One region of the Pseudomonas sp. NPDC087690 genome, then DNA from elsewhere that is predicted to be linked to it. Evidence: riboswitches for the same ligand, from Rfam matches in the RefSeq annotation. Region 1 holds a riboswitch; each other region holds the start of a gene.

Region 1 (9,697 bases):
GGCGCCAACACCGAGTAACGCCACCATCACCGCACCGGTCGAAGCGCCGGCAGAAATCCCCAGCAGATAGGGATCGGCCAGCGGGTTGCGCAACAGCGACTGCAAAATCACCCCGCACGTCGCCAGTCCGGCACCGCATGCGGCCGCGACCAGTGCGCGGGTCAGGCGATAGTTCCAGACGATGCCTTCGTCGATAGGATCCAGCGCGTACCCGGCGCCCCACAATTTGTTCGCCAGCACTTGCACGACCACGCCCGGTTCAATCGAGGTTTCACCGATGGCCACGCCAGCGACCACTGCCATCAACAGTGTCGCCAGGGCCAGCAGCGTGCGGATCAGGCTGGCACTCATTGCGACAGGTCATAGCCGTTGATGGCCGTGGCCAGTTGCTCGATGCCGTCGAACATGCGCAGGCTGGCCTGCATGGCCATGGCGTCGAGAATGATGATGCGGTTGTGTTTCACCGCGTCCATGTTGCGCGTCACCGGGTCGCTGCGCAGGAAGGCAAGTTTCTTTTCATAGTCGTCGGCGGGAAAGCGTCGACGATCCATGCGCGCGATGACCAGGAAGGTCGGGTTGGCCTTGGCGATGGTTTCCCAGCCAACCGTTGGCCACTCTTCATCGGACTCCACCACGTTGCGCACGCCGAGGGTGCTGAGCATGAAATCGGGAATGCCTTTGTGCCCGGCCACAAACGGCTCGATGTCCATTTCGGCGCTGGAGAACCAGACCAGTGCGCTGGCGTCCTTGAGCTGTTTGCCCTGGGCGGTGGCGATGGATTTGGCGAGGCTGGCCTTGAGCTGATCATTGAGCTGCTGCCCGCGATCCTGCACATCAAAGATTTGCGCCAGTTGGCTCACGCTTTTGTAAATCGTATCGATGCGAAACGGTGCCAGCCGCGTGCCGTCGGCGCCAACGAGGTTGTCCTTGGCTTCGCAATCGGAGGGCAGCAGGTACGTCGGAATCTTCAATTCATGAAACTGCTCGCGGGTGCCGACCGCGCCTTGCGGGCCGACCATCCATTCCAGCTCCACGGCGACCAGTTCCGGGCGCTTGCCGATGACCGCTTCAAAACTCGGTTCGTTATCGGCCAGACGCTCGATCTTGTCGTCCTGCGGCTTGTACTTGGCCAGCACATTGTTGAACCACAGCGAGGTGCCGACGACTTTGTCGCCCAGGCCCATGGCGTAGAGCATTTCCGTGCCGGCCTGGCCGATGGTCACGGTGCGCGTCGGTGCGTGTTGGAAGGTCAGGGTGCTGCCGCAGTTCTCGACCGTCAGCGGATACACCGTCGGGGCCGCCTGCGCCAAGGCGCCAAGGGTCAGGCCGGTGATGAGGGTGGCGATGCGGGGCAGCAGCATGGGGCAGTCTCCGAGGGAACCGTACGGGGAGCGGGAGAGTACGGTCTGGAAACACACCATCGAACGCGGTCAGGAAAACAGCGCAAGGCCGGTCATCAAACAAAGACGCGCACGGCACGATGTCCTTCCCGGACACCCCGCCGGTTAGTAGTCACTGTGCCGGCAGGTCTCCTGACTGATGCGTCATCGCCTGGCTCCGGCCTTCCCGGGATTCACCCAGTGGCAGTCGTGGAGCAGGCTCGGCACCTACAGTTGCGGGGGCAGTTCCGATCAGTGCTGAGCAAGCACCTCGGATTCCCTATTATTCCCGTTCGGGAACCGGCGGCGGCATGGTAGTCGATCGAGCCGCTGAAGGGGAGACGAATCTGCCGTGGCGAGGATTAGTGTTGGCTCATCAAACCGTGCAGCACGCCTAAACGCAGGCCCGGTTCGGAGGGCACCATCTGCGCAATGCCGAACACTTTGAAGGCCGCCAGCATCAACACCAGCCCACCAGGCAGAATGCTTTGGCGATGGGGTTGCAGGCCGGCGAGCTTGAGCTGGTGCACGTTGTTCACTTTCAGCAAAAGCAGCGACAGGCGCAGCAGCCCGCCGTAGGTGATGCCGTCCTGACCGAAGTCGTTGAGACGATTGGCCTTGAGCACTTTGGCGAGCATGCGTGCGGTGCCGGAGGAACCGATGGTCTGCTGCCAGCCCTGAGCACGGTAGCGTCGTGCAACTCTTTCAAACTGCAGGATGGCGAAGCGTTCGGCTTCCTGTAGCGCGCCGGCGGACAGATCACCGCCGCGAAAGAACCGCGTGCTCAGCGTGCCGCTGCCGATGGCGATGCTTTCGGTGAGCAACGGCTGTGAACCCTGGCCGAGGATCAGCTCGGTGGAGCCGCCACCGATGTCGACCACCAGGCGCATGTCTGCGGCGCTCGGCAAGGCGTGAGTCACGCCGGCATAGACCAGCCGCGCCTCTTCATGGCCGCAAATGACATCGATGGGAAAGCCCAGATGCCGTTCGGCACTGGCCAGAAACAGTTGCGCGTTATCGGCCTCGCGTACGGCGCTGGTCGCCACCGCACGAACCCGGCCGGCCTCGAAACCGCGCAGTTTTTTACCGAACCGCGCCAACGCCTGCCAGCCACGATCCAGTGCCAACGCATCCAGCACGCCGCCGTCAAAACCCTCGGCCAGACGCACCGGTTCGCGCAAGGTTTTCACTTCCTGAATCTGCAAGCCCTTTCGACAGCGCACCGATTGGCCGATCATCAGGCGAAAGGCATTCGAACCCAGGTCGATGGCGGCAAACAGCGAGGCGTCGTCTTTCATGGGAATCCTTGCAGAGCATCCGTCGCGAGGCTCAAGACGGTTTGCGAGGATTCTGCCGTGATCTTGATGACATCCTGATGACGGGGCAGGGGCGGTTGAATGAATTTTCGGCTGTCATGACACTGTCATTATCCGGCGTCTATGCTGAGGCCAATACATCGCGTGTTCTTAAAGTTTTTGCTGCCGGTTTTGGCAGCTTTTTTTTGCCCGCGATTTGGCAATGCCGCGAACTGATCGTTCCCACGCTCCGCGTGGTAATGCCTCTAGGGACGCTCCGCGTCCAGTGACGCGGAGCGTCACGGGCTGCATTCCCACGCGGAGCGTGGGAACGATCAGGGGTAAGGGGGATGCGTCAGCAGGCTTGCGGGGTTTCGCCGCGCGCCAGGCGTGCGTTGATGTCGTCGATGACCTCAGGCAGTTCGGCGATGGTTTCGATCAGGTAGTGCGGACGTGAAGGCGCGAACATCTTGCCGATCCGCGCACGTTCCTCTGCCAGTCGATCCGACGGCAACGCCTTGTATTGCTCATAGGTCAGGCCCAGTGCGTTGCCGGAACAGGTCAACGCCACCGTCCACATACCGGCGGCGCGCCCTTCGAGAATCCCCGGCCAGGTGTCGTCGACCTTGACGCAAGCTGCCACGTCATCGATGCCCAAGGCAATCACGTTAGCCAATGCCTGCGCCGGATATGGCCGGCCATTCGGCACCTCATCGGTGGCGACGACATGATCAGCGACGTAGCCATTTTCCCGCGCCAGTTCGACGACCTTGGCCATCACCACCGCCGGATAACCGGAGCACGAGCCGATTTTCAAACCTTTGTTGCGCAACGCCGCAATGGCTTCGAGTGCGCCCGGGATCAACGCCGAATGCAGGGCGATTTTCTCGATTTGCAACGGCATGAAGCGCTCGTAGATCGCCGTCACATCGTCATCGCTCGGCAAGCGGTCGAACGCCGCACGATAACGCTCGGCAATCTGCGGCAGGTTGCACAGGGTGCGGATGTGATCCCACTTGCCCATGCCCATCGGCCCGCGCGCTTCTTCCAGCGACACGGCGACGCCGAACTCGGCAAAGGCCTCGACGAATATCTGCGTCGGTGCAAACGAGCCGAAATCGACAACGGTGCCGGCCCAGTCGAGGATCGCGGCTTGCAGGTGAGTCGGTTGTTGGTACTGCATGGTCAATCTCCGTTTTCAGGTAAGCGTGGACCGTCCCTCGGTGATGAGGTAGGCGGTTCAAGGGTCAGTGCTGATCAGGTCAGCGGTGGATTCGCATCAAACAGTTCGGCAATTACTGGCCGGTTCCTGCGGATACCGAGGCAGCACAGGTGGTATTCGATAAAGAACGGGTGGCCGACAAAGGTGATCGGGGTGGTGCCGGGTGTTTCGGCGTACTCGACGGCCGAGACAAACCCGATGCCGATGCCCTTGACGATGGCGTGCACGATGGCTTCGCGGCTGTTGAGTTGCATGACGCAATTGAGCTCGATGTCGAGGCGCTTGCAGCTTTCTTCCACCAGTTGGCGGGTGCGCGCACTTTGCTCGCGCATCACCCATTTTTCGCGGCTGATTTCGTTGATGTGTACCTGCGCCTGACTGGCCCACGGATGGTCATCGCGCACCACAGCGATGATCGGATAACGGTGATACAGCCGCGTATGGAAGCGCTCATCGAATTCCGAAAGCGCCAGAATCGCCACGTCGATGTCGAAGTTGAACAGCCGCGCCAGGGTGTCCTTTTCCGAAGAAAACGAGGTTTCCAGTTCGATATCCGGGTGGCGCTGCATCAGCTCATACGTCAGGTTCATCGCAATCGGCGGCGACACTGCGCCGAGGCGCAACATGCCGGTCTTGCGCTGCTTGAAACTCTGCAACAGCTGCACGGCCTCATCCTCCTGACCGAACAGGCCTTGGGTGATGGCGTAGAGCTTGTGTCCGGCTGCACTCATCTCGATGTAGCGTCCACGCCGATGGAACAGCTCGACCGAGAAGGTGTTTTCCAGCGCGTTGACCTGCTCGCTGACGGTCGGCTGACCGACGCTGAGAAACTCGGCAGCAAGGGTAAAACTGCCGGTCTTGGCCACCGCATGGAACGAACGCAACCACTTGTGATACTGGTACATGCAAGCCCCGTCAGCGTCGAATGAACAAGGCCACTGCCGCGCTGCACAGGCAGGCGCTGGTGACCACTATGAAGATGAGAGACGTGTTTGCCGTGGTGTCAAGCAGACGCCCGATCAGTGGCTCGGCCAATCCGGCGAACAGGTAGGACGAAAAATTCATGATCCCGGTCGCCGTACCGGCGCGTTTGGCACCGACCAGATCCGGGCACAGTGCCCAGAAACTCGACGCCGGGCCATAAACGAAGAAGCCACAAAGGAACAACGCCACCAGGCCGATCACGCTGTGCGGCGGCAGGCTCCACATCCACAGGCTGGTCGCGGCGCCGAGGAACATGTAGAGCATGATCGCCAGATACCGCTTGGAGCCGAACAACTTGTCCGACACCCAGCCGTTGCTCAGTGCACCGACTGCCATGCCGACGGGGAGGGCGACGGTGATCCATTTCGGATCGATCATGCCGTCACCGCTTTTCCAGTCAGCGCCGAGAAAGTGCACCGGTACCCAAACGATCAAGCCGTAGCGCGCCGCGTTTTGAAAGCCCAGTGACAGCGCGGCGATCAGCAGCCGGGGATTTTTCAGCACGGCTTTATAGCGTTGAGCCGAGGACTCGACTTCGCCATGCGCGGCTTCCTGATGTTTGTCGTCGGCGTTGGCCACGCCAGTATCACCTACCGGTTCGAAGCCCAGATCCTGCGGCCGTTCGCGGGCAACCAGATAGAAAATGATCCCGCCGGCGAGCATCAGCAGCACCGGCAAACGGAAGATCCAGCGCCATTCCAGTTGCAGCACTTCGAGCACGACGATGGAGGTGACGTACGACAGAATCGACGCGCAACCGGCGGCGAAAGTGTAGAAACCATAGACCTTGCCGCGCTCGCCCGCCGCCCACCAATTCGCAATCAACCGACCGCCCGGCGCCCAGCCCAAGGCCTGAAAGTAGCCGTTGACGCCCCACGGCAGGATCAAACTGGTGAAACCGCCGGCAAAACTGGTCACCCAGTTCGCCGCGCAGGACAGCACTGCGCCGAGGGTCATGATGCGCCGGCCACCGAACTTGTCGGCGAGGTTGCCGTTGATTGCCTGACCAATCGCGTAGGCCCAGAGCATCGCCGCAGAGGCCCAGCCGAGGGTTTCCTTGCTCAAACCGAACTCGGCCTGAATCCCCGGAATGGCAAAACCGAAGGTCTGCCGACCGGTGTAGAAAAACAGGTAACAGAACATCGCCGCCAGCAGCATGCGCCACTGGGCGACCCGGAACGAGGCAGAACGGACGGCGAGACCAGGCATTGTTTCGGCACGATTCATGATCTTTTCCTTATTGTTGTGGGTTCCCGCCGTTTGTCGTCGGCGGGTGCACTCTTTTTTGGTGCGGCAGGAAATCACCGCGGCGTTGTACGCCGCCGGCTGTGCTTGGGTCGTTCAGGTTGCGGGCGAGGTCAGGCGGCTTGTGAACCGATGAAGTTCTTGCCGCGCGCGCCCTGCATCGCGAGGTGGATGATGTCTTCGGCGTCCTTGGCCGAGACGCCGTAATCGGCAAACTCGGTCTTCACCCCGAGGCTGTGCAGGAACTCGCGCAATTGCTGTTGCGCAGTGAGCAGATCTTCGCCGAATACCCGTTGCAGGACGCGGTCACGTGTTGCGTCATGACCCCAAGCCAAGCCGAGCACCAACGGCAGGGTGAAAGAGCAGGCGATGCCGTGGGGCAAGCCGTGGCGCAAGGTCATCTCATAGGAAATCGAATGCGCCAGCGCGGTTTTGGTGTTGGAAAACGCCAGCCCGGCCTTGAGTGCGGCCAGTGCCATGCGCGTGCGCAACTCTTGGCTCGACAGGTCTTTGTGCAAACGGGGCAGGCATTCGAGAATGTCCTCAATCGCAGAAATGGCGAAAGTGTCGGAGACCGGGTTGGCGTTGACGTTCCAGATCGCTTCCAGCGCGTGGGACAACGCATCGAGACCGGTGGACACGGTGACGCTGGCCGGCACGGTGAGCATCAATTGCGGATCAATAATCGCCACGCGCGGCCAGGTGCAATCCAGGTGCAGCGAGTATTTCTTCTGGCTGGCGCTGTCCCAGATCGTCGCCCACGGCGTGACTTCGCTGCCGGTGCCGGCGGTGGTCGGCGCGGCGATCAACTGTTTGCAGCGTGCCGGGGTGAACGGTTTGCCGGCCGCCAGCAGCGCCAACAGTTCATCGAAATGCCCGGATTCGGTGCCGACGATCAACGCTTTGGCGGTGTCGATGGCGCTGCCGCCACCCACGGCGAGTACCACGTCACATTCGCCGGCGTGCTGCCAGAAATGCTCGTAAGTGCTGCGCAGATGGCCGACGTCGGGGTTGGGCTGGACGTCTTCGACAATGTAGATCAGACGTTCGCCGAGCAAGCGTTGCAAACGGTCCACCAAGCCCAGCCCTCGGGCTTCAGGGAAGGTTACGAGGGCGACGCGCTGTTGCTCGGTGATGGCGGCGAGGTCTTGCAGGCTGCCCCAGCCGAAGCGGGTATCGACGGGGTTCTGAAAACGGGCAGTCATGGTGGATCCTTCTTGTTGTTGTCGTGTGGCCACATACTCGATGGCGGTCGACAACGGTACAAATCGATAAATCGCAGGTTTGAATCGGCTCAGCCGATAGCCGCTTTGCGCTAGCGCGCCGAACCGCTCTGGATAGCCGCGCGCAGGCGACTGGAGATGGCGTCGGCGACGATCACCATGAAGGTGATAACGATGATGCAGGTCGCGGTTTCCTGATATTTGAACAACTTCAGACTGCTCACCAGTTCGAAACCCAAGCCACCAGCGCCGACCATGCCGAGCACCGTGGCCGAGCGCAGGTTGACCTCGAAGCGGTACAGAATCACGGCAATCCACGCGGTGATGACTTGCGGCAAAACGCCAAACACGATCACCTGTAGCGGCCGGGCACCGGTCGCTTGCAGCGCTTCAATCGGGCCTTGGTCGATCTCTTCGATGCTCTCGGCGAAGAACTTGCCGAGCATGCCCAGGCCATGCAGCGCCAATGCCAATACACCGGGGAACGGGCCGAGGCCGACCGCCGAGACAAAGATCAGCGCGAGGATCAGTTCGTTGATGCTGCGGGTGAAATTCAGCGCCTGACGCGTGGTGTGAAACAGCCAACGATTGCGGCTCAGATTACGCGCCGCGAGAAACGACAGCGGAATCGCCAGCAACACGCCGAGCAGGGTGCCCCAAATGGCGATCTGCAAGGTTTCCACCGCTGGCGCGACCAGACGCGGAAGAATGCTCAGGTCCGGTGGGAAGGTGCGTGAAAGGAAATCACCGATTTGCGGCAATCCCGCTGCAAGTTCTCCGAGACTGAGTTGAGCACCTTGCGCGCTCCAGTTCAGTGTCCACAGCACAATCAGGACGACGGCGCCCGTAGTCAGCCAACTGCGCGGGCCACGCGGACGATCGCCGACCCACTGATAGTTTTGCGATTGCATGTTCAGGCCCTCGAGGCAGCGCGGTAGGACAGGGTGGGCGTCGGGATGTCAGCGGAGAACTCTGTGGATTGCCCCGGATAGATTCGCGCCAGATCCGCTTCGGTCATGCTCGACGCTTGGCCATCGAACACCAGACTGCCGTGAGCGAGGCCGACCACGCGGTCGCCAAACTCGCGGGCGTATTCGACCTGATGCAGATTGCACAGCACGGTGATGCCCAGTTCGCGGGTGGCATCGCGCAGGTACTGCAACATCAGTCGCGCGGTTTTCGGGTCGAGGCTGGCGATCGGCTCATCGGCCAGAATCACCTGCGGCCGCTGCGCCAAGGCGCGGGCAATGCCGACGCGCTGCTTCTGCCCGCCGGACAGCGAATCGGTGCGCTCACCAGCCTTGTGCGCCAGTTCGACGCGCTCCAGGCATTGCATTGCCAGCGCCACATCGTCACGGCGAAACAGTTGCAGAATCGAGGCGAGGGTGCCGACGGAACCGAGGCGCCCGGTCAGCACATTCTTCAATACGCTCAGGCGCGGCACGACGTTGTGGTGCTGAAAAATCATCGCGACTTCACGGCGCAAAACGCTGGTATCAGGGCAGGCGAGGGCGTCGATGCCGGCCACGTTCAACGTGCCGCTGTCGGCCTGCGCCAAGCGATTGATGCAACGCAGCAAAGTCGATTTGCCGGCGCCCGACTGACCGAGCACCACGACGAATTCGCCCGCAGCGACGTCAAGGTCGATGCCGCGCAACACCGGGTTGCTGCCGTAATGCTTGGTCAATTGACGGATGCTGATCATTTCATGCTCCGCAAATCGAGATCGAGCACCTTGGCGGTTTCGCGTACCACGTCATAGGACGCGTCGGTGGTGGGCTGGAAGCCATTGAGCACGCCCTGATCACCCCACGGCACGTCCTTGATCGAAGCCAGCGCGTCGGCGATTTTCTTCTTCAGTTGCGGATCGAGCGCCTTGCGCCAGACCATCGGCGATTCGGGGATCGGCCTGGAACTCCAGACAATTTCGAAGTCATCCTGCTTGACCACACCTTTGGCCACGGCGCTGGCAAAGATGCGGTCAGCCACGGCGGCGGCGTCGACTTTCTTGTTCTCGACCGCGAGGATACTGGCGTCGTGGGAACCGGAGAAAATCACCCGTTTGAACAGCGTGTCCGGGGCGAACCCTGCCTGCTCCAATCCTGCTTTCGGGAACAGATGACCGGATGCCGAACTCGGGTCGACGAACGCGAATGTATGGCCCTTGAGGTCGGCCAGCGAATGAATGCCGCTGTCCTTGCGTGCCAGAATCACGCTTTTGTAAGCGCTCTGGCCGGTCTTCTTGGTCACCGCCACCGAGAACGCTTCGACGTCCGCCACCGAGGTCGCCAGCACGTAGGAGAACGGCCCGAGGTACGCGACGTCGAGTTTGCCCGAGCGCAGCGCTTC
Region 2 (9,697 bases), on a different contig from region 1:
CCATAAATCCGCCCTGCTCTTCGACGACGTCCGGGCCTTCGATTTCACTGGCATCGGGTAGCTCACCGGCAATCGATTCAAGGATGTCGGTCATGGTCAACACACCGACAAAATCACCGAATTCATTGACCACGAAGGCGATGTGCGTCGACGCACCGCGCATTTGCTCCAGCGCGTTCAGAATCGAGTAGCTGTCGAGCAGATTGACGGTCTTGCGGGCCAAATGCTCCAGATTCGGTTCATTACCGGCCAAGTATTCCTTGAGCAATTCTTTCTTGTGCACGAAACCCAAGGGTTCATCCACCGCACCGTCACGAATCAACGGCAGGCGCGAGTAGGACGAATGCATCAACTTCGTACGAATCGCCTCCGCGTCATCAGCCAGATCGATGCTGTCGACATCGGCGCGCACGGTCATCAGGGCGCGGATCGGGCGCTCCGCCAGTTGCAGCACGCCACTGATCATCACTCGTTCGCGGCGATCAAACAGCTCGGCAGTCGGTGCCTCGCCATCATCCAGCAGGTCGGAAATCTCCTCGCCAACCTCTTCCACCGCCAACTTGCGCCCACCGAGCAAGCGCATGACCGCGTGGGCCGTGCGCTCGCGCATCGGGCGCAGGCCCTGCATCGAACGCTTGCGTCGGGCGCGGGCAATCTGGTTGAACACCTCGATCAGGATCGAGAAACCGATGGCCGCGTACAGATAACCTTTCGGGATGTGGAAGCCCAAACCTTCAGCGGTCAGGGCAAAACCGATCATCATCAAGAAGCCCAGACACAGCATGATCACCGTCGGGTGGGCGTTGACGAAGCGCGTCAACGGTTTGCTGGCAACGATCATCAGGCCAATGGAAATGATCACCGCGATCATCATCACCGCGAGCTCATCGACCATGCCCACGGCGGTAATCACCGCGTCGAGAGAGAACACTGCATCGAGCACCACGATCTGCGCGACGATCGGCCAGAACAAGGCATACGCGGTATTCGTCGACCGTTCGCCAATGTGACCCTCCAAGCGTTCGTGCAATTCCATCGTTGCTTTGAACAACAGGAACACACCACCGAACAGCATGATCAAGTCACGGCCGGAGAAGCTCTTGTCGAAGACTTCGAACAACGGCTGCGTGAGGGTGACCAGCCAGGAAATGCTCGCCAACAGGCCCAGACGCATAATCAGTGCCAACGACAGGCCGATGATCCGCGCGCGGTCACGTTGATGCGGTGGCAGTTTGTCCGCAAGGATTGCGATGAACACCAGGTTGTCGATACCCAGCACCAGTTCCAGCACGATCAATGTCAACAGGCCTAACCAGGCCGTGGGATCCGCTAACCATTCCATAAAACGTCTCGATCTCTCTTCAGTGAATTCAGGCTGCCGGACACGGCAAAGCGCAACGCGAAGGCTCAAGAGCCGCGTTAACAACGATAGTCGGGTGTCGGAAAACCGGATGCTGCGAGTGCGTCAAGACCGCGCAATGGCGCGTGGGGGAACTACAACTGGGAGGTTCCAAGAGGGTGTTCATGCAAATCCTGAATGAAAAATGGCCTTGGAGCGTACAGGCTTTGGGAACATTTCCTACAGCGGCAAATCATTTCAAAATCTGTATCAAGCTGAAAAGCTTCGCGAGCAGGCTCGCTCTCACAGAAGTCTCAGATGTGAATGTGATGCTTGGTTTGACATCGAACCCTGTGGGAGCGGGCTTGCCCGCGAAGAGGCCCGCTCAGACACCGCAACCTTCAAAGTTCGTCGATATGCCGATAATCCGCCTCGAGCGCCGCCGCCAGTTCCTTGGCCCGCCCTAGTCGAATCGGCCCGCGCTCAATGTCGATCAACAGCCCCGGACAGGCTACTGCCGACATCGCACCGAGATCCTTCAAGCGCCCATCGGTGACCACCAGCAATCGCTGTTGTTCGGCAGGAAAGCGCTTGCGCCGAACCGTCAACCATTGCTGTGCCTGCGCCAGCGCCGCCAGCAACGGTGTGCCGCCACCCGCGCCTAACTGATCAAGCCAGACGAGCAGTCCGCTGGACGCTTTCAAACCCTGCACCTGCCATTTCGGCGTGGTGCCACTGGCGGTCAACAATGCCAACCGCGCACGCTGTCGATAGGCGTCATCGAACAACTGCGCGAGCAAGCCCTTGGCGTCCCTCAAGGCATGATGACGACGAGTCGAAGCCGACGCATCGACGATCACCAGCCACAGTTCATGGGGCGAACGCGTGCGCAATTGGAACAGCAGATCTTCACGCACTCGAGGACGCCCATTGAGCAAGGTGCCCGGCCAGTTCACCGTACCGCTGCGGGCCGCATGGCGTTTGCCCTGACGTCCACCGTCCAGTTGTCCGGCCCGGGGTTTGGCATTCGCCCCCGCTGCGGATCGGGGGCGAATGCTTACGGCTTTTTTGGTAGCGGCCAGCTCGGCACTTCGCGGCGGGCGCCAGTGGCTAAGGCGGGCGCAGGCATGTCGCCCCACTCGCCCTGCCCTTCGCTCGGCTTTGTGGCCTGAGTCTCGGCCGGCGACTGTGCAGACTGTTGCGGAGCCGTTGGCGGTTGCTCACGACGACGATGGCGCAGGGCAAACTCGGCCACGGCGTCGATGTCTTCTTCGCCAATCTCCGCTGCCCCGCGCCATGCCGCGTGGGCACGGGCCGCACGCAGCCAAACCAGATCAGCGCGCAGGCCATCCACCCCGGCAGCAAAACAACGTTCGGTGATCTGTGCCAACGCAGTATCGTCCAGCGCAATGTTGGTCAAGGCCGCGCGAGCGTGTTCACAACGAGTGCGCAAAGCTTGTTGTTCGCCTTGCCATTGCCCACAGAAGCCTTGCGGATCACTGTCGAAATCGAGTCGACGCCGGATGATCTGGCCCCGTTCGATGGGCGCGGTGTGGCCGCTGAGGGCAACGTTCAGACCGAAGCGGTCGAGCAATTGCGGGCGCAATTCGCCTTCTTCCGGGTTCATCGTGCCGATGAGGACGAACTTCGCCGAGTGCCGATGGGAAATACCGTCACGCTCGATCAGGTTGGTGCCGCTGGCGGCGACGTCGAGCAGCAGATCGACCAAGTGATCGGCCAGCAGATTGACCTCGTCGACGTAGAGCACGCCGCCGTCCGCCTTGGCCAGCACACCGGGAGAAAACTGCGCGCGACCTTCGCTCAGTGCGGCATCGAGGTCCAGCGTGCCGACCAGGCGCTCTTCGGTGGCGCCCAACGGCAAGGTGACGAACTGGCCGCTGGCAAGCAGATCGGCCAGGCCTCGGGCCAACGTGGATTTGGCCATGCCGCGCGGGCCTTCGATCAGCACACCGCCGATTTTCGGGTCGATGGCGGTGAGGCACAGAGCAAGTTTCAGGTCATTGGCGCCGACCACGGCGGAGAGCGGGAAATGCGGGGTGTCGGTCATTTGGGTTTTCTCTGTCGTGGTCGTGGGTGTTCTTGGGTGGTGGTGTGTCAGTCGGGGTGGCCCTCACCCTAGCCCTCTCCCAGAGGGAAAGGGAACTGACCGAGGTGTTCTTTCAAGGTACGCCGACCTGAGTTATCGAGTTGACTTCGATTCTGAACAGCACACAAATCGGCTCCCTTTTCCCCTCGCCCCCTTGGGGGAGAGGGCTGGGGTGAGGGGGTGACTTTCCTGAGGACGCTACATATCTTCCTCAATATCCAACAGCAGATTCTCCAGCGCCTCTTTATAAGCCCCCGGTTCCTGCCACATCCCGCGCTGCTGTGCTTCCAGCATCCGTTCGGTCATATCGCGCAGGGCATGGGGATTGTGTTCGCGAACAAACTCCCGAGTCGCCGGATCCAGCAGATAAGCATCGGCGAGCAGCGCGTATTGATGATCGTCGATCAACTGCGTGGTCGCATCAAACGCAAACAGGTTATCGACCGTCGCCGCCATTTCGAACGCGCCTTTATAGCCGTGGCGTTTGACGCCATCGATCCATTTCGGATTGGCTGCCCGCGAGCGGATCACGCGGTTCAGCTCTTCTTTCAAGGTGCGAATCTTCGGCAGATCCGGCTGGCTGTGATCACCGTGATAACTGGCCGCTGCTTCGCCGCGCAGGCTTTCGACGGCAGCCAGCATGCCGCCCTGGAACTGGTAATAGTCGTTGGAATCGAGCAAGTCGTGCTCGCGGTTATCCTGATTCTGCAGCACCGCTTGCACTTGGCTCAGGCGCTGGACGAATTGCTCGCGGGCAGCCGTGCCTTCATCCGAACCGCCATAGGCGTAAGCGCCCCAGTTCAGATAGACCTCGGCGAGATCCTCGCGGGTTTGCCACAGGCGCCCGTCGATCGCGCCCTGCACGCCGGCCCCGTAAGCGCAGGGTTTGGCGCCGAAGATTCGCCATCCGGCCTGACGCCGCGCGGTGTCTTCATCGAGACCCGATTGCAGCAGCGCCTCGCGTTCGGCGCGTACTTTGGCGGCGAGTGGATTGAGATCATCCGGCTCGTCCAGCGCTGCCACGGCTTGCACGGCGGCATCGAACAGGCGAATCAGGTTGGCGAAGGCGTCGCGGAAGAATCCCGAGACACGCAAGGTCACATCGACACGCGGACGGTCGAGCAGACTCAGCGGCAAAATCTCGAAGTCATCGACGCGCTGACTGCCTGTCGCCCATACCGGACGTACGCCCATCAGGGCCATGGCCTGGGCGATGTCGTCGCCGCCGGTGCGCATGGTCGCCGTCCCCCAGACAGACAGCCCGAGTTGACGCAGGTGATCGCCGTGATCCTGCAAGTGCCGTTCGAGAATCAGCGTGGCCGACTGGAAACCGATGCGCCACGCCGTCGTAGTCGGCAGGTTGCGCACGTCGACCGAGTAGAAGTTGCGCCCGGTGGGCAGGACGTCGAGGCGGCCACGACTCGGTGCGCCGCTGGGGCCGGCGGGGACAAAACGACCGCCGAGGGCGTCGAGCAGACCGCGCATTTCAGCCGGGCCGCAGGCGTCCAGGCGTGGGGCGACGACGTCGCGCAGATTCTGAATGATTGCACTGACCTCCGCCCAACGCGGTCCCTGTAGGAGTGAGCCTGCTCGCGATAGCGGTGGATCAGGTAAATCTTCAGCGACTGACACTCCGCTATCGCGAGCAGGCTCACTCCTACAAGGGGATTGCAGTGTCTGGGAGATCAGTTGAGTGGCGAACAGTTCGAGGCGTTCGCGGGTGTCGCCGGCGGTGCGCCAGGATTCGTTGCTTTGCGCTTGCAGCGCTTCGGGGCACGGGCCGGTCCATGGCTCGGCCAACGCGCAGTCGAGCGGATCGAAACCCAGTTCAAACGCCTTGGCCAATGCCCGCAGCAGGCTCGATTGCGCGCCTTTTCCGTCCCCTCGCGGAATCCGCAGCAAGGCCAACAACGTATCAATGCGCAGTCGCCCCGTCGGTGACTCGCCAAAAATGTGCAGACCATCGCGAATCTGCGATTCCTTCAGATCACACAAATACGTGTCCAGACGCGGCAGCCAGATCGCCGCATCGGCGTCGCTGTCCAGGCCCGCATCCAGTTGCAGTTCACGATCAATCTGCGTGTCGCGCACCAGTTGCAGGATGTCGCGCTGCAACTCACGGGCACGGCGCGGATCGAGCAGTTGCGCCTCGTAATATTCGTCGGCCAACAGCTCCAGATTGCGCAACGGCCCGTAGGTTTCGGCGCGGGTCAGCGGCGGCATCAAGTGATCGATGATCACCGCTTGCGTGCGTCGTTTGGCCTGAGCGCCCTCGCCCGGGTCGTTGACGATGAACGGATAGATATTCGGCAGCGGCCCGAGCAGTGCATCCGGCCAGCAATTCTCCGAGAGGCCGACGCCTTTGCCCGGCAACCACTCGAGATTGCCGTGCTTGCCGACGTGAATAACGCCGTGCGCGCCGTAGGTGTTGCGCAACCAGAAATAGAACGCCAGATAGCCGTGTGGCGGCACCAGATCCGGATCGTGATAGACCGCGCTCGGATCGACCTGATAACCACGCGCCGGTTGAATGCCGACGAAGGTCAGACCGAAGCGCAGACCGGCGACCATCATCCGCCCGTCGCGGCACATCGGATCGTTTTGCGGCGATCCCCAACGCTCAATCACGGCAGTGCGATTGGCTTCGGGCAGCGCATTGAACATGGCCAAATAAGCGTCCATCGCCAGACTTTGCTGGCACGGGCGCAGGTCCATTGTGTCGAGATCGTTGCTGACGCCACCGAGCAATCGCTGGATCAACTCAGTGCCACTGTCCGGCAACTCTGCCGTGATCGGATAGCCCTCGGCTTGCAATGCTCGCAGGATGTTCAGCGCTGCCGCCGGCGTGTCGAGACCGACGCCGTTACCGATGCGCCCATCGCGGGTCGGGTAGTTGGCGAGAATCAACGCGATGCGTTTTTCGCCATTCGGCACCCGCGCCAGATCGATCCAGCGCCGCGCCAGTTCAGCGACAAAATCCATGCGCTCAGGCTGCGCGCGATAGCAGACCACATCGGACTGACTGCGCTCGCTGCGCCAGGCCAGATCCTTGAAGCTGATCGGCCGGCTGATGATGCGCCCGTCGAGTTCCGGCAAGGCAATGTGCATGGCCAGATCGCGCGGGCCCAGACCCTGCTCGCTGTCGCGCCAGCCGGGCTCGTTGTCCTGCGCGCAGATCGCCTGAATAACCGGAATGTTGCGGCGAAACGGCCGCAGATGCGGCGCTTCGGGGCTGGACTGGGCGAAACCGGTGGTGTTGAGGATCACCCCCGCCTCGACTTCATCCAGCCAATCCTCGACCACCGCCAGGCAGCCGGGTTCTTTCAAACTGGCCACCGCAATCGGCAGCGGATTAAGCCCCGCTGCCTGCAAGCGCTGGCAGAAAACATCGATGAACGCGGTGTTCGCCGCTTGCAGATGCGAGCGGTAAAACAACACTGCCGCAACCGGTTGCTCAGGCAGCCATTCGGCTTGCCAGTCACTCAATGCAGCGGTGTTTTTAGTCGGGTGGTAAATCGCCGTGCGCGGCAGGGTTTGCGGTTCTTCCCAGACGTAATCGCGGCCGAGCCAACGGCTGGCCATGCAACGGAAGAAATCCAGCGCATTGCCCATGCCGCCCTGACGCAAAAACTGCCAGAGCCGGTCGCGATCTTCGGCGTTGACGGTGCTCAGGTCGCTGAGTTCCGGATCGGGCCGATCATCGCCCGGCACCAGAATCACCTGCACGCCACGATCGCTCAGTTCAACCAAACGCTCGACGCCATAACGCCAATAGGCAATGCCGCCGTGCAGCGAAATCAGGATCACCTTGGCATGCCGCAGCACTTCGTCGACGTACAGATCGACCGAAGCGTGATTCTGCACCTGCATCGGGTTGGCCAGACGCAGGCTCGGGTAATCTTCCGGCAACTGCTGCGCGGCTTCGGCGAGCAGCGCCAGGCTTGAGTCGCCGCTGCACAGGATCACCAGCTCGGCGGGGGTTTGGCCTAGGTCGGCAATGTTGTCATCCGAGACGAATCCGCCGGGCTGAGTCCTGAGCAGGTGCATGATTTAAACGCTGAGCGCGGCGCGCAATTGCGCTTCGAGTTGCGCGGCGTCGAGTTGCTGACCGATCAAAACCAGGCGCGTGACGCGCGCTTCATCAGCGCCCCACTGGCGGTCGAAATGTTTGTCGAAACGCGTGCCAACGCCCTGGATCAGCAAACGCATTGGCTTGTTTGGAATGGCGGCGAAACCTTTGACACGGAGGATGCCGTGCTTGACCACCAGTTGCGTCAGGGCGTCGAGCAGCAGGCTTTCATCGGCTTGCGGCAGTTCGATGGAGATCGAATCGAAGGCGTCGTGATCGTGGTCATCGTGATCGTCATCGCCTTCACCGTGGTGGTGATCGTGATGGCTGTGGCGGCTGTCGATGTGCTCTTCGGAACCGGCGCCAAGGCCGATGAGCACGTCCAGCGGCAGACGACCGTTGCTGGCTTCGATGATTTTCACCGCCGGTGGCAGCTCTTCGGCGACTTCAGCGCGCACGCGAGCGAGGTCTTCCGGGCTGGTCTGGTCGGCCTTGTTGAGAATCACCAGATCGGCGCTGGCCAATTGGTCGGCAAACAGTTCGTGCAGCGGCGACTCGTGATCCAGGTTCGGGTCGAGTTTGCGCTGGGCATCGACCTGATCCGGGAATGCTGCGAAGGTTCCAGCGGCTACGGCCGGACTGTCGACCACGGTGATCACCGCGTCAACGGTGCAGGCGCTGCGGATTTCCGGCCACTGAAAGGCTTGCACCAGCGGTTTCGGCAAGGCCAGGCCCGAGGTTTCGATGAGGATGTGGTCGAGATCGCCGCGACGTGCGACCAGTTCGCGCATCACCGGGAAGAATTCTTCCTGAACGGTGCAGCACAGGCAGCCGTTGGCCAGTTCGTAAACGCGACCGGTGGCTTCTTCTTCGGTGCAACCGATGGTGCATTGCTTGAGGATTTCACCGTCGATGCCCAACTCGCCGAACTCGTTGACGATCACCGCGATGCGACGGCCCTGGGCGTTGTCGAGCATATGGCGCAGCAGCGTGGTTTTGCCCGAGCCGAGAAAGCCGGTGACGATAGTGACGGGGAGTTTGGCCAGTGTTTTCATCGGTATGCCCTTTGGCAAGCGGCGGGCATACGGGACGAGAACCGGCAACGCACGCGCATGCCTGGAGAGTTCGCCACCGGATCACCCCGCCCGGTTGTAGTGAGAATCTGTGACGAGGCAGGTCTCCTGGCTGACGGCGTTCAGGCGCAGGGCCTGGCGTTTGCTGCGCCTTCCCGCGGGCTCATCGGTTGAGCTGGCAGTGGCGTGGCAGCGAACATCGCCGTTCACAGTTGCGGGGGCAGCCGCGGCATTGACCGCGTTCCCTTCTTAGCTTCGGCAGCGGCCGAAGAACCTCGAAAGCGCAAGGCTACGCATCGTCTAAGGGTGGGTCAATGGGCGTTGAGTTTTGGTTTTTGGGGCGTATCCGTTGCTGTGGGTGCTGCCGCTGGCGGTTTCGCTCTTACAGCGAGTCCCTTTTTCAAACGCCAAAAAGGAACCAAAAGGCTTTGCCCCGGCGTACGGCACTTCGCTGAGGCTCAGTGTTCCCTCGCTACGGTGTCCATCCGGGGGCATCGCCTACGGTTTGCTTCGCTGCACCTCCTCTCGATGAATGCGGCTGCGCCGCACGGCGCTGCGCGCCTACCCCCGGATGAACACCTCCGCTCGGCCTGCCGAAGGGGCAAAAAAGCCAGATCAAAAGCCAGATCAAGAGCCAAAGCCAGATCACGAGCCCCTCACCCTAGCCCTCTCCCGGAGGGAGAGGGGACTGATCGAGTTGTTTGGGCGAGGTACGCCGACGTGCGATACCGCGTCGAACGCGCATTTTGAAAAGCCCAAAAATCGGCTCCCTCTCCCTCGGGAGAGGGCTGGGGTGAGGGGCGAATCCACCACAAAACCAAAGCCGACCACGCTGTGCTCTTTACCACTCAACAGGATGAGCGTTAGCTCGGCTGCAGCTCTTGATCTGTAAGGCGACGTCGGAAGGCTGAGTGGAGGGATTGATCCGGGCGTGGGAGCGCAGCAACCGTTTGGCGCAGCCAAACACAGCGAGAGGAGGTGCAGCGAAGCAAACCGTAGGCGCTGCGCCCGGATCGATCCCGGAGCGAAGGGACCCCGAGCCCCAGCGAGCGGGCCGCACGTAGGAGCAAGCCTTTTTGGTTACTTTTTTCTGGGCCGGCATTCCGGGC
Region 3 (9,697 bases), on a different contig from region 1:
TGCGCGGCAAATGATCCGCCAACGCCTGCCCCAACCCGCCCGCGCGCACATACGGCGTGGTCAGAAACAATCCCAGCAACGCTGCCCTTCCAAGCACTGGCACGACAATCAATACCAAACCATGCCCCTGCTCGATCAACGCCAGCAGCGCCGCGAACTTGAGCAGCAACACCAACACCAGCGCCACCACCGCAATCGGCCCGCTGCGCGGATCTTTCATGATCGTCAGCGTGCGCTCGCGATCACCAAAACCGCCGAGCCAGGCATCGGCGCTGTCGGCCAGGCCATCGAGGTGCAACGCGCCGCTGAGCAACACCCACACCGTCAACAGTAATGCGCTATGCAACAACAACGGCGCGCCGGCCAGCGCCAGATTCAGCGCCCAGAGAATCACGCCGAACAGCAAGCCAACCAGCGGATAAAACAGCAGCGAACGCCCTAACTGTTCCGGCTCAGGCATGCCCGGCAAACGAACCGGCAAACTGCTGAGAAATTGCAGAGCGATCCACAGCGGCAACATGTCAGTGACCTTCCTTGAGCGAACCGTCGGCCGCGACCGTCAGCGCAAACAACGCACCGTGAGCGACCTCGACATTGAGCAGTTGTTCACGCGGCAACCCCCGCGCCTGCGCCAGCAACAAACGCATCACACCGCCATGACTGACCAGTAAAACCCGTTCGCCAGCATAGGTGCTGTGTAGCCGCGCAACAGCGCTCAGGACGCGCGAGGAAAAGTCACTGACTGGCTCACCCTGCGGCGGAGTAAACGAATACGGGTCAGCCCAGAACAACCCCAAGGCCTCGGCATCCGTCTCCATCAACGCCGCCGCGCTCTGCCCTTCCCACGCGCCGAAGTGCAGCTCTTGCAGATCCTTGTCCAGATGCACTGACAGGTTCAGTTGCTCACCCAGTTCTGCGGCAAACCGCGCGCAACGTTGCAACGGCGAACTGACGATCCGATCCCACGGCCCGCCCTCGACCACGGCTGCACGCATTTGCGTCCAGCCCTGTTCGGTCAGCGCATCGTCGAGGCTGCCGCGCAAACCACCGCCGAGCTCAGTCTCACCGTGACGCAGCAGATCCAGGCGCAAGGTCATGCCGGGCGATCCGCTACCGCTGCTTCGGCGAACGTCGCCATCTGCCCGTGCAGGTCGCAGGCCAGACGCAACAGCGGCACCGCCAACGCCGCGCCGCTGCCCTCGCCCAGACGCAGACCGAGTTCCAGCAATGGCTCGGCCTGCAGGGTTTCCAGCACATGGCGATGCCCCGGCTCGGCACCACGGTGACCGAACAACAGCCACTCGCGACAGGCCGGATTCAAACGCACCGCGACCAGCGCGGCGACGGTGCAGATAAAGCCGTCGACCAACACCGCAATACCTTCTTGAGCCGCCGCCAGATAGGCACCGACCAGCGCGGCGATTTCAAAACCACCCAGATTGAACAGAGTCTGCAAGACATCGCCACGCTGTGCGGCATGCAACGCCAGCGCGCGCTCGATCACTTGCGCTTTATGGCTGACGCCTTCGGCATTCAACCCGGTGCCGGGACCGGTCAGGTGTACCACCGGGCAGTCGAGCAAGGCGCAGGCCAAGGCACTCGCTGCCGTGGTGTTGCCAATGCCCATTTCGCCGCCGATGAACAACTGCGCGCCCGCCGCTTTCGCTCGCAGCAGACTGTCGCGACCGGCCTGCAACGCCAGTTCGCCCTGAGCCTGGGTCATTGCCGCACCCTGAGCGAAGTTCGCCGTGCCCGCGCCGATGTTCAAGTGGCGCACACCCGGCAGGTTCAGCGCGGGATTCACCGTGCCCAGATCGACCACTTCCAACTGCGCGCCGAGCTGACGCGCCAGCACGCTGATCGCCGCCCCACCGCTGACGAAGTTGAGCAGCATCTGCCCGGTGACTTCCTGCGGGAACGCCGAAACGCCTTCCGCGACCACGCCGTGATCGCCGGCAAAAATCGCGATCCAGACCTCTTTCAGTGTCGGTTTGACCTGGCCTTGCAGACCGGCCAGTTGCACCGCGACCGATTCCAGTCGACCGAGCGAACCGGCCGGTTTGGTCAATTGCTGCTGCCGTGCCGTCGCTTGTTCAACGACGTTGAGATCGACCGGTTTGCACGGATTCAGCCACCAGGTTTGGGTCATAACGCAGGTCCTTTCAAAGTCAGGGGCAGGCCGGCGACCGTCAGGACAACACGCTGACAGCGCTCAGCCAGAGCTTGATGCAGCCAACCGGCTTCATCGACGTAGCGGCGAGTCAATTCGCCCAGCGGCACGACACCCATTCCGGTCTCGTTGCTGACAAAAATGATTTCTCCTGGCAGCGAGGCCAGACATTCGAGCAGGGCTTCACGCTCGGCGGCGAGACGCTCGGCATCGTCGAGCATCAGCAGATTGGTCAGCCACAGGGTCAGGCAATCGACCAGCAGGCAACGCTCGGCGCTGGCGCTTTCGCGCAGGACGCGGGACAGTTCGAGAGGTTCTTCGATAAGCGCCCAATCGGCCGGGCGACGCGCGCGATGATGGGCAACGCGATCGCTCATCTCGCCATCGAGCGGCTGGCTGGTGGCGATGTAGGTGACCGATAGATTGCTGTCGGTGGCGAGTTTTTCCGCGAGGCGGCTTTTGCCGGAGCGGGCGCCGCCGAGGATCAGTTGGAGCATGGGGTCATCCTGAAAATTGTGGGTTGAGGCGAGTGGCGCTATCACGAGCAGGCTCACTCCTACAAGGGATCTGGAGTAGCCATGAATTTTGTGTAAAACACATAACCCTGTAGGCCTTCGCCTGCTCGCGATGAGGCCATTAAATTCACCTCAAATCTCACAGAGCTGACGCAACAGATCAGTATCCAGATGCTTCTCGACCAGATCCGCCAACCGTTCGATATCACGCTCGCGCAAGCCGTGATAATCCACCTCCTGCACATCGCTCAACCCGGCCCAGCGCAGCAACGCCGCACTCGCCGCCGGCGATTCGAACAAGCCATGCAGGTATGTACCGATCACCTGCCCGTCCAGACTCTGCGCACCATCACAACGACCGTCATCCAGATACACCGCTGCACTCTCCAGCGCCGGCCCGCTGGTCACTCCCGCATGAATCTCATAACCGCTGACTACGGCATCTTCCAGCGCCAGCCGCCCCCGCACATTGCGCAATTGCTTCTCGGCTTCAAGCGTCGTTTCAAAGGCCAGCAAGCCCAAACCAGCACTCGAACCGGGAGCGCCTTCGAGGCCGAGCGGGTCGTGCACCTGTTCGCCGAGCATCTGCAGACCACCGCAAATCCCCAGCACTTTGCCGCCGTAACGCAAATGCCGGGCGATCGCAGTGTCCCAGCCGTTGGCGCGCAGATACGCCAGATCGCTGCGCACGCTTTTCGAGCCCGGCAGAATGATCAGATCAGCGGGAGGGATCGCCTGCCCCGGCCCGACAAATTGCAGGTCGACCTGCGGATGCAGGCGCAGCGGATCAAAATCGGTGTGGTTACTGATGCGCGGCAACACCGGCACCAGCACTTTCAGAACCTGCTCAGCCTTGTCAGTCTGGCGCTGGTCGATGCCGTCCTCGGCCTCCAGATGCAGATCCATCACGTACGGCAGCACGCCCACCACCGGTTTGCCGGTGCGCTGTTCCAGCCAGTCGAGGCCCGGTTGCAGCAAGGCGATGTCGCCGCGAAAACGGTTGATGATGAAACCTTTGACCCGCGCCTGTTCGCTCGGCGAAAGCAGTTCCAGCGTGCCGACCAGATGGGCAAAAACCCCGCCGCGATTGATATCGGCAATCAGCAGCACCGGACAATCCACCGCTTCGGCAAAACCCATGTTGGCGATGTCGCCGGCACGCAGATTGATCTCCGCCGGCGAGCCAGCACCTTCGACCATCACCAGTGGATACGCGGCGCTGAGTCGCTCATGAGAAGCCAGAACAGCTTGCATGGCGATGGCTTTGTAGTCGTGATACGCCACGGCATTCATCGACGTCACCGCGCGACCATGAATGATCACTTGGGCGCCGGTGTCGCTGTTCGGTTTGAGCAGAACAGGGTTCATGTCGGTGTGCGGCTCAAGAAACGCCGCTTGCGCCTGCACGGCTTGCGCTCGGCCAATCTCGCCACCGTCGGCTGTCACCGCGCTGTTGAGCGCCATGTTCTGCGGCTTGAACGGCACGACCGCCACACCCTGACGTGTTGCCCAGCGGCACAGCGCCGTGACCAGTGTGCTTTTGCCGGCATCGGAAGTGGTGCCTTGCACCATCAGGGTGGTCATGGGTTGTCCTTGGTGAAAGCGATTAAAGCCTGTTCCAGACGCGCCTCTTCAGCCGCATCAGCCGGCAAGCCGAAGCGCAGGCTGCTGTTGTGCGTGAAGATGCGCAGGAGAATGCCGCGTCGGGCCATGAATTCGTGCAGCGCTGGCGCCTTATCAGTGACCAGCCACTGAAACAACGCGCAGCCGCCCTGCGGTTTGAAGCCGTAGCGTTCAAGCAGTGCGGCCAGCCGCTCGCTCGCTTCTTCGCTGCGAATCCGCTGGCGTGTGTGGCCTTCAGTGTCTTGCAGACACGCTTGCCCGAGCACCCGTGTCGGCCCGCTCACCACCCATGGCCCGACCTGTTCGGCGAGCAACCTGAGCAACTTGCGCTCGGCCAGGACAAACCCCAAACGCACACCGGCGAGGCCAAAAAACTTGCCGAATGAACGCAGCACAATCAGCCCGACCTGATGCGCGTGAGCCGCCAGGCTCAGGTGCGGCGTGTTGTCCATGAACGCTTCATCGACCACCAGCCAGCCACCGCGCTGCGCCAGTCGCGCATGCCAGTCGAGCAGCCGTGCCGGTGTCAGGCTCAGGCCGGTCGGATTGTTCGGATTGACCACGACCAGCACGTCGAGGTTATCGAGAAAGAACTCGACTTCCTGCTCCAGCACTTCGCGCACGATGTAGCCACTGCGGCGCCAGGCCTCGGCATGCTCGGCATAGCACGGCGATAAAACGCCAACCTTGCCAGCGCGACGCAAACGCGGCAGCAACTGAATGGCCATCTGCGAACCGGCCACCGGCAGCACTTGCGTGGCACCGTAGTAATCGCACGCCGCCTGCTCCAGACCGTCATCGGTTTCCGGCAGGCGCGCCCAGGCGCGCAGCGGGATGTCCGGGATCGGGAACGGCCACGGCGCAAGACCGCTGGACAGGTCGAGCCAGTCCGCCTCGGCGATGCCGTAATCGTGCGCCGCCTTGCGCAGCCGGCCACCGTGCTCAAGCATAGAATTCAGCCCCAACGCAAAGAATCAGCAGCCATAACCATACGCCGCGCTGGACCAATTGCCAGCCACGGTCGATGGAGTCGGCATCGGCCGGTTGCCCTTCGCCGAGTTGCGGACGCTCATGCAGTTCACCGTGATAAATCGCCGGCCCACCCAATTCCACGCCCAGCGCACCAGCGCCAGCCGCCATCACGGGACCTGCGTTAGGGCTATCCCACTTCGGTGCCTGTGTGCGCCAGCACTTAAGCGCGAGTCGGGTTTTGCCCAATAGCGCGTAGGTCAACGCCACCAGACGCGCAGGAATGTAGTTCAACACGTCGTCGATTTTTGCCGCTGCCCAACCGAAACGCTCGAAGCGTTCGTTGCGATAGCCCCACATCGCATCGAGCGTGTTGCTCAAGCGATAGAGCACCACGCCCGGGGCTCCGGCGACGACAAACCAGAACAGCGCGGCAAACACCGCGTCACTGCCGTTTTCCAACACTGACTCAGTGGCAGCGCGAGCGACAGCAGTGCTGTCGAGTTCATCGGTCTGACGACTGACCAGATAGCCGACTCGCTTGCGCGCCTCATCCAGATCATCCGCGCGCAAGGCTGCGGCTACCGGCGCGACATGCTCGCCGAGGCTGCGCATGCCGAGGGCGCAATACAACGCCAGAATCTCGACGACCCAACCCACATACGGCGCCCAGGAAAACGCCGTGGCGAGCAAGGTCAGCGGCACCACCGCGATCACCCACGCGGTGACGCCATGGCTGCGCCAGCCCCGCCCACCGGCGTTGAAACGTTGCTCGATGCGCCCGGCAAAATTGCCGAACGCCACCAGCGGATGCCAGCGTTTCGGTTCACCCAGCAGCGCATCCAGCGCGACCGCGGCGACACTCAACAACGCCACACTCATTGACTCACTCCCCAATAATTCTCAAACAGCAACTCATTGAGCGGACGCGCCTGCGCCCACCCTTCGAGTACCAGCATCGGCGCCGGATAGAATTCCTTGACCGGGCCCAGACATAAAACGGCCAGAGGCTTGGCACCTTCGGGCAACTTCAGCAAATCCGCCAACGCCTGCGGCTCGAACAGCGAGACCCAGCCCATGCCCAAGCCTTCGGCACGCGAGGCCAGCCACAGATTCTGGATCGCGCAGGACAGCGAGGCCATGTCCATTTCCGGCAGCGTGCGGCGCCCGAAGATGTGCTTTTCGCGATCATCCATCAGCGCCGCAACCAGCACTTCGGCGCAGTCACTGATGCCTTCGACCTTGAGTTTCATGAACTCGTCACTGCGCTCGCCGAGGGCTTCGGCGGTGCGGATGCGTTCCTCTTCCACAAGATTCTGGATCTCGCCGCGCAGGCTACTGTCGCTGATGCGGATGAAGCGCCAGGGCTGCATCAGGCCAACGCTTGGGGCCTGGTGGGCGGCTTCCAGAAGTCGGCGCAACAACTCCGGTTCGACGCTGCCACCGGTGAAGTGGCGCATGTCGCGGCGTTCGGCGATGGCTTTATAGACGGCTTGGCGCTCGGCTTCGGAGAATGCGTTGTCGGTCATGGCCCTTTCGCGAGCAGGCTCGCTCCCACAGGGGATTGCATTTCGTCAGGCACGACATCGCCCACTGCAGGAGCGAGCCTGCTCGCGATAGCGTCCTCAAGGGACGGTGCAAACAATGCTGCGATAGCCACAGGATTCGACGGAAAATAGAAGTGCACATAAGAAGCCGTCATCCGCCCTTCCCGATAAACCGCCTCAGCACCACGCCCACCATTCGGACTCAAGCCACGCGCAATCGGCGTCAGTTCGGTAGTCGTCAACGAATGATGATAAGTGTGCCCGCGCAACGAACCTTCCGGCAGATCCACCGCTTGCAGCGCCAGTGCCGCCAGACGCTTTTGCATCACCGCGTCGCCCTTGAGCAGTCCGACCAATTCGGTGCGAGTGCCTTCAACGTCCGTCAAAGAGTCGAGCAGATACAACATGCCGCCACACTCAGCGAGCAACGGCTTACCCGCTGCATGATGCGCGCGAATCGCCTCAAGCATCGCGGTGTTCTGCGACAACGCAACATGGTGCAATTCCGGGTAACCGCCGGGCAGATACAGACTGTCTGCCTCAGGCAATTGCGTATCGCGAATCGGTGAGAAGAAGCTCAACTGAGCACCCATCGCGCGCAGCAGATCCAGACTCGCGCCGTAGGTGAAGGCAAACGCCTCATCACGCGCAACGGCAATGCGCACATCCTTCAGCAGCGGCTCGACAGCGATAACATCCGGTGCGGCAAATTCTACGGCCGGTGGCAGCGCTACCTCGCAACTACTGGCCAGTGCGTCGGCAGCGGCGTCGAGACGCACATCAAGGTCATTCAACTCGCTGGCCTGAACCAGACCGAGGTGACGACTCGGCAATTCGATGCCAGTCTCGCGCGACAACGCACCGTACCAACGCAGACCTTCGGTGAGGCTGCCTTCGAGCAATTGCGCATGGCGCAAGGTTCCGACACGATTGGCCAACACACCGGCAAACGGCAGATCCGGCTGATACTTCGCCAAACCTAGCGCCAACGCACCAAAGGTCTGCGCCATCGCCGTGCCGTCGATCACCCCGAGCACCGGTACACCGAAGTGCCGCGCCAGATCGGCACTCGACGGCGTGCCGTCGAACAGGCCCATCACGCCTTCGATCAGAATCAGATCCGCCTCGGCAGCGGCTTCCCACAACAGACGACGACTTTCCTGCTCGCCGACCATCCACATGTCCAGTTGATACACCGGCGCACCGCTGGCGCGCTCGAGAATCATCGGGTCAAGAAAGTCCGGGCCGCATTTGAACACGCGCACTTTGCGCCCCTGATTGCGATGCAAACGGGCGAGCGCAGCGGTGACGGTGGTCTTGCCCTGACCGGAGGCCGGCGCGGCAATGAGCACCGCCGGGCAGTGACGTGGCTGATTCAAAGTTCGACGCCTTTCTGCGCTTTGATGCCGGCCTGGAAGGCATGTTTGAGCATGCCCATTTCGGTGACCGTGTCGCCCATTTCGATCATTTCCGGCTTGGCCGCGCGACCGGTGACGATCACATGCTGCATCGGCGGACGTGCCTGCAGATCGCTGAGCACCTGATCGAGATCGAGGTAGCCGTGCTTGAGGGCGATGTTCAACTCGTCGAGCACCACCAGGCCGATCGACGGATCGCGCAGCAGCTCGCGGGAGACGGCCCAGGCGGCTTCGGCGGCAGCGATGTCACGTTGGCGGTCCTGGGTTTCCCAAGTGAAACCTTCGCCCATCACGTGGAAGCGCACTTGCTCGGGGAAGCGGCGGAAGAACAATTCTTCACCGGTGCTGTTGCGGCCCTTGATGAACTGCACCACGCCGCACTGCATGCCGTGGCCCATGGCGCGGGCGAGCATGCCGAACGCCGAGCTGCTTTTGCCTTTGCCGTTGCCGGTCAGCACCAGCACCAGGCCGCACTCGTCGGGCGAGTTGGCGATGCGTTCGTCGATCACGGCTTTTTTGCGCTGCATACGCGCCAGATGGCGTTCGTCGCGCTCGGGGGAATCAGTCATGGGGGAGCTCTCCGTTGGGGCTGGATAACGGCGGGCAGGCACAAGAATAGACGGCAAAAAGCCTGGCATCGCCCACCGTGATGCCGCTGGATGGATCAGGCCGGTCTCCGGGCTCATGAGCGGCGCTTGGCCTGGCTGCGCGCCTTCCCGCTTGTTTCGAAGCAGTGGCTCAAGGCGCAGCTTTTACTCATTTACCGTTGCGGGGGCAGCGCCGGGATCGTGATCGTTCTTCGCTTGAAGACAACCCTCACCGGCTTCCCTGTTTCACTCTGTCAACCGCAGTCACAGAGCACCTGAAACAAGCCGCGAAGGTTAGAGGGTTGGGGGTGGAGCGTCAATTAAAGAGGGGGCCAGCGGGCGAATAACTGCCGTCGATCAATTATCTGGCGCCAATCTTGTGCCACACTGATACAAATGATATCAAAGAGCCATGCTTTTCTCGAAAAAGCCACCACAACAATAAGGATGATGACGATGCAAGGCATGATCATCAGCAACCCGCGCCTGGAATTCATGCGCCCGGTGCTTGAACGCTGGTTTGACTGTATCGACCGTTACAACGCCGTACGCGGCGACAGCGACACGCCTTACTGGCACGACGAGAAAGCCAATCTCGGCTTGCTGACCGCAGCAGCCTGGATGGCCGAATTGGTCACTCTCAACGACACTGCCACGCGCAAACAGAATGAAGAAGGCGAGCGCAATGCCCGCGCCGACCTGTTCCTCGCCGGCGCCGATGACCGCGCTTACATCCAGGCCACGCAGCGCTGGCCCCGGGTGAATAATCTCAACCTGACCCAAGCTCTCCTCGACATCACCAGCGATGCGAAACGCATCAGCTTTGCCAGCGACCTCAAACTTGGCTGCCTGTTTGTCGCGCCGCAAA

The links. Region 1 has a riboswitch for cobalamin ahead of ACIPIZ_RS06540 (ABC transporter substrate-binding protein). Riboswitches for the same ligand answer to the same signal wherever they lie in the genome.
Region 2: another riboswitch for cobalamin. It lies ahead of cobW (cobalamin biosynthesis protein CobW); the one in region 1 lies ahead of ACIPIZ_RS06540 (ABC transporter substrate-binding protein).
Region 3: another riboswitch for cobalamin. It lies ahead of cobO (cob(I)yrinic acid a,c-diamide adenosyltransferase); the one in region 1 lies ahead of ACIPIZ_RS06540 (ABC transporter substrate-binding protein).

What each region holds. Positions count from the first base shown of each region.
Region 1 is NZ_JBIUVX010000002.1:524,755-534,451, forward strand. It holds gene ACIPIZ_RS06535 (iron ABC transporter permease) at 1-339, opposite strand, end outside; gene ACIPIZ_RS06540 (ABC transporter substrate-binding protein) at 348-1,361, opposite strand; cobalamin riboswitch at 1,505-1,699, opposite strand; gene ACIPIZ_RS06545 (Ppx/GppA family phosphatase) at 1,742-2,677, opposite strand; gene ACIPIZ_RS06550 (hypothetical protein) at 2,686-2,964, shown strand; gene phnX (phosphonoacetaldehyde hydrolase) at 3,030-3,857, opposite strand; gene ACIPIZ_RS06560 (LysR substrate-binding domain-containing protein) at 3,932-4,801, opposite strand; gene ACIPIZ_RS06565 (MFS transporter) at 4,812-6,107, opposite strand; gene psrA (iron-containing alcohol dehydrogenase PsrA) at 6,239-7,330, opposite strand; gene phnE (phosphonate ABC transporter, permease protein PhnE) at 7,441-8,259, opposite strand; gene phnC (phosphonate ABC transporter ATP-binding protein) at 8,262-9,053, opposite strand; gene phnD (phosphonate ABC transporter substrate-binding protein) at 9,050-9,697, opposite strand, start outside.
Region 2 is NZ_JBIUVX010000001.1:582,053-591,749, forward strand. It holds gene ACIPIZ_RS02710 (transporter associated domain-containing protein) at 1-1,342, opposite strand, end outside; gene ACIPIZ_RS02715 (VWA domain-containing protein) at 1,741-2,478, opposite strand; gene ACIPIZ_RS02720 (ATP-binding protein) at 2,397-3,407, opposite strand; gene cobN (cobaltochelatase subunit CobN) at 3,645-7,493, opposite strand; gene cobW (cobalamin biosynthesis protein CobW) at 7,497-8,570, opposite strand; cobalamin riboswitch at 8,669-8,881, opposite strand.
Region 3 is NZ_JBIUVX010000035.1:19,982-29,678, forward strand. It holds gene ACIPIZ_RS23590 (adenosylcobinamide-GDP ribazoletransferase) at 1-520, opposite strand, end outside; gene cobC (alpha-ribazole phosphatase family protein) at 522-1,097, opposite strand; gene cobT (nicotinate-nucleotide--dimethylbenzimidazole phosphoribosyltransferase) at 1,094-2,149, opposite strand; gene cobU (bifunctional adenosylcobinamide kinase/adenosylcobinamide-phosphate guanylyltransferase) at 2,146-2,667, opposite strand; gene ACIPIZ_RS23610 (cobyric acid synthase) at 2,818-4,269, opposite strand; gene cobD (threonine-phosphate decarboxylase CobD) at 4,266-5,258, opposite strand; gene cbiB (adenosylcobinamide-phosphate synthase CbiB) at 5,251-6,159, opposite strand; gene bluB (5,6-dimethylbenzimidazole synthase) at 6,156-6,806, opposite strand; gene ACIPIZ_RS23630 (cobyrinate a,c-diamide synthase) at 6,803-8,203, opposite strand; gene cobO (cob(I)yrinic acid a,c-diamide adenosyltransferase) at 8,200-8,811, opposite strand; cobalamin riboswitch at 8,892-9,123, opposite strand; gene ACIPIZ_RS23640 (hypothetical protein) at 9,286-9,697, shown strand, end outside.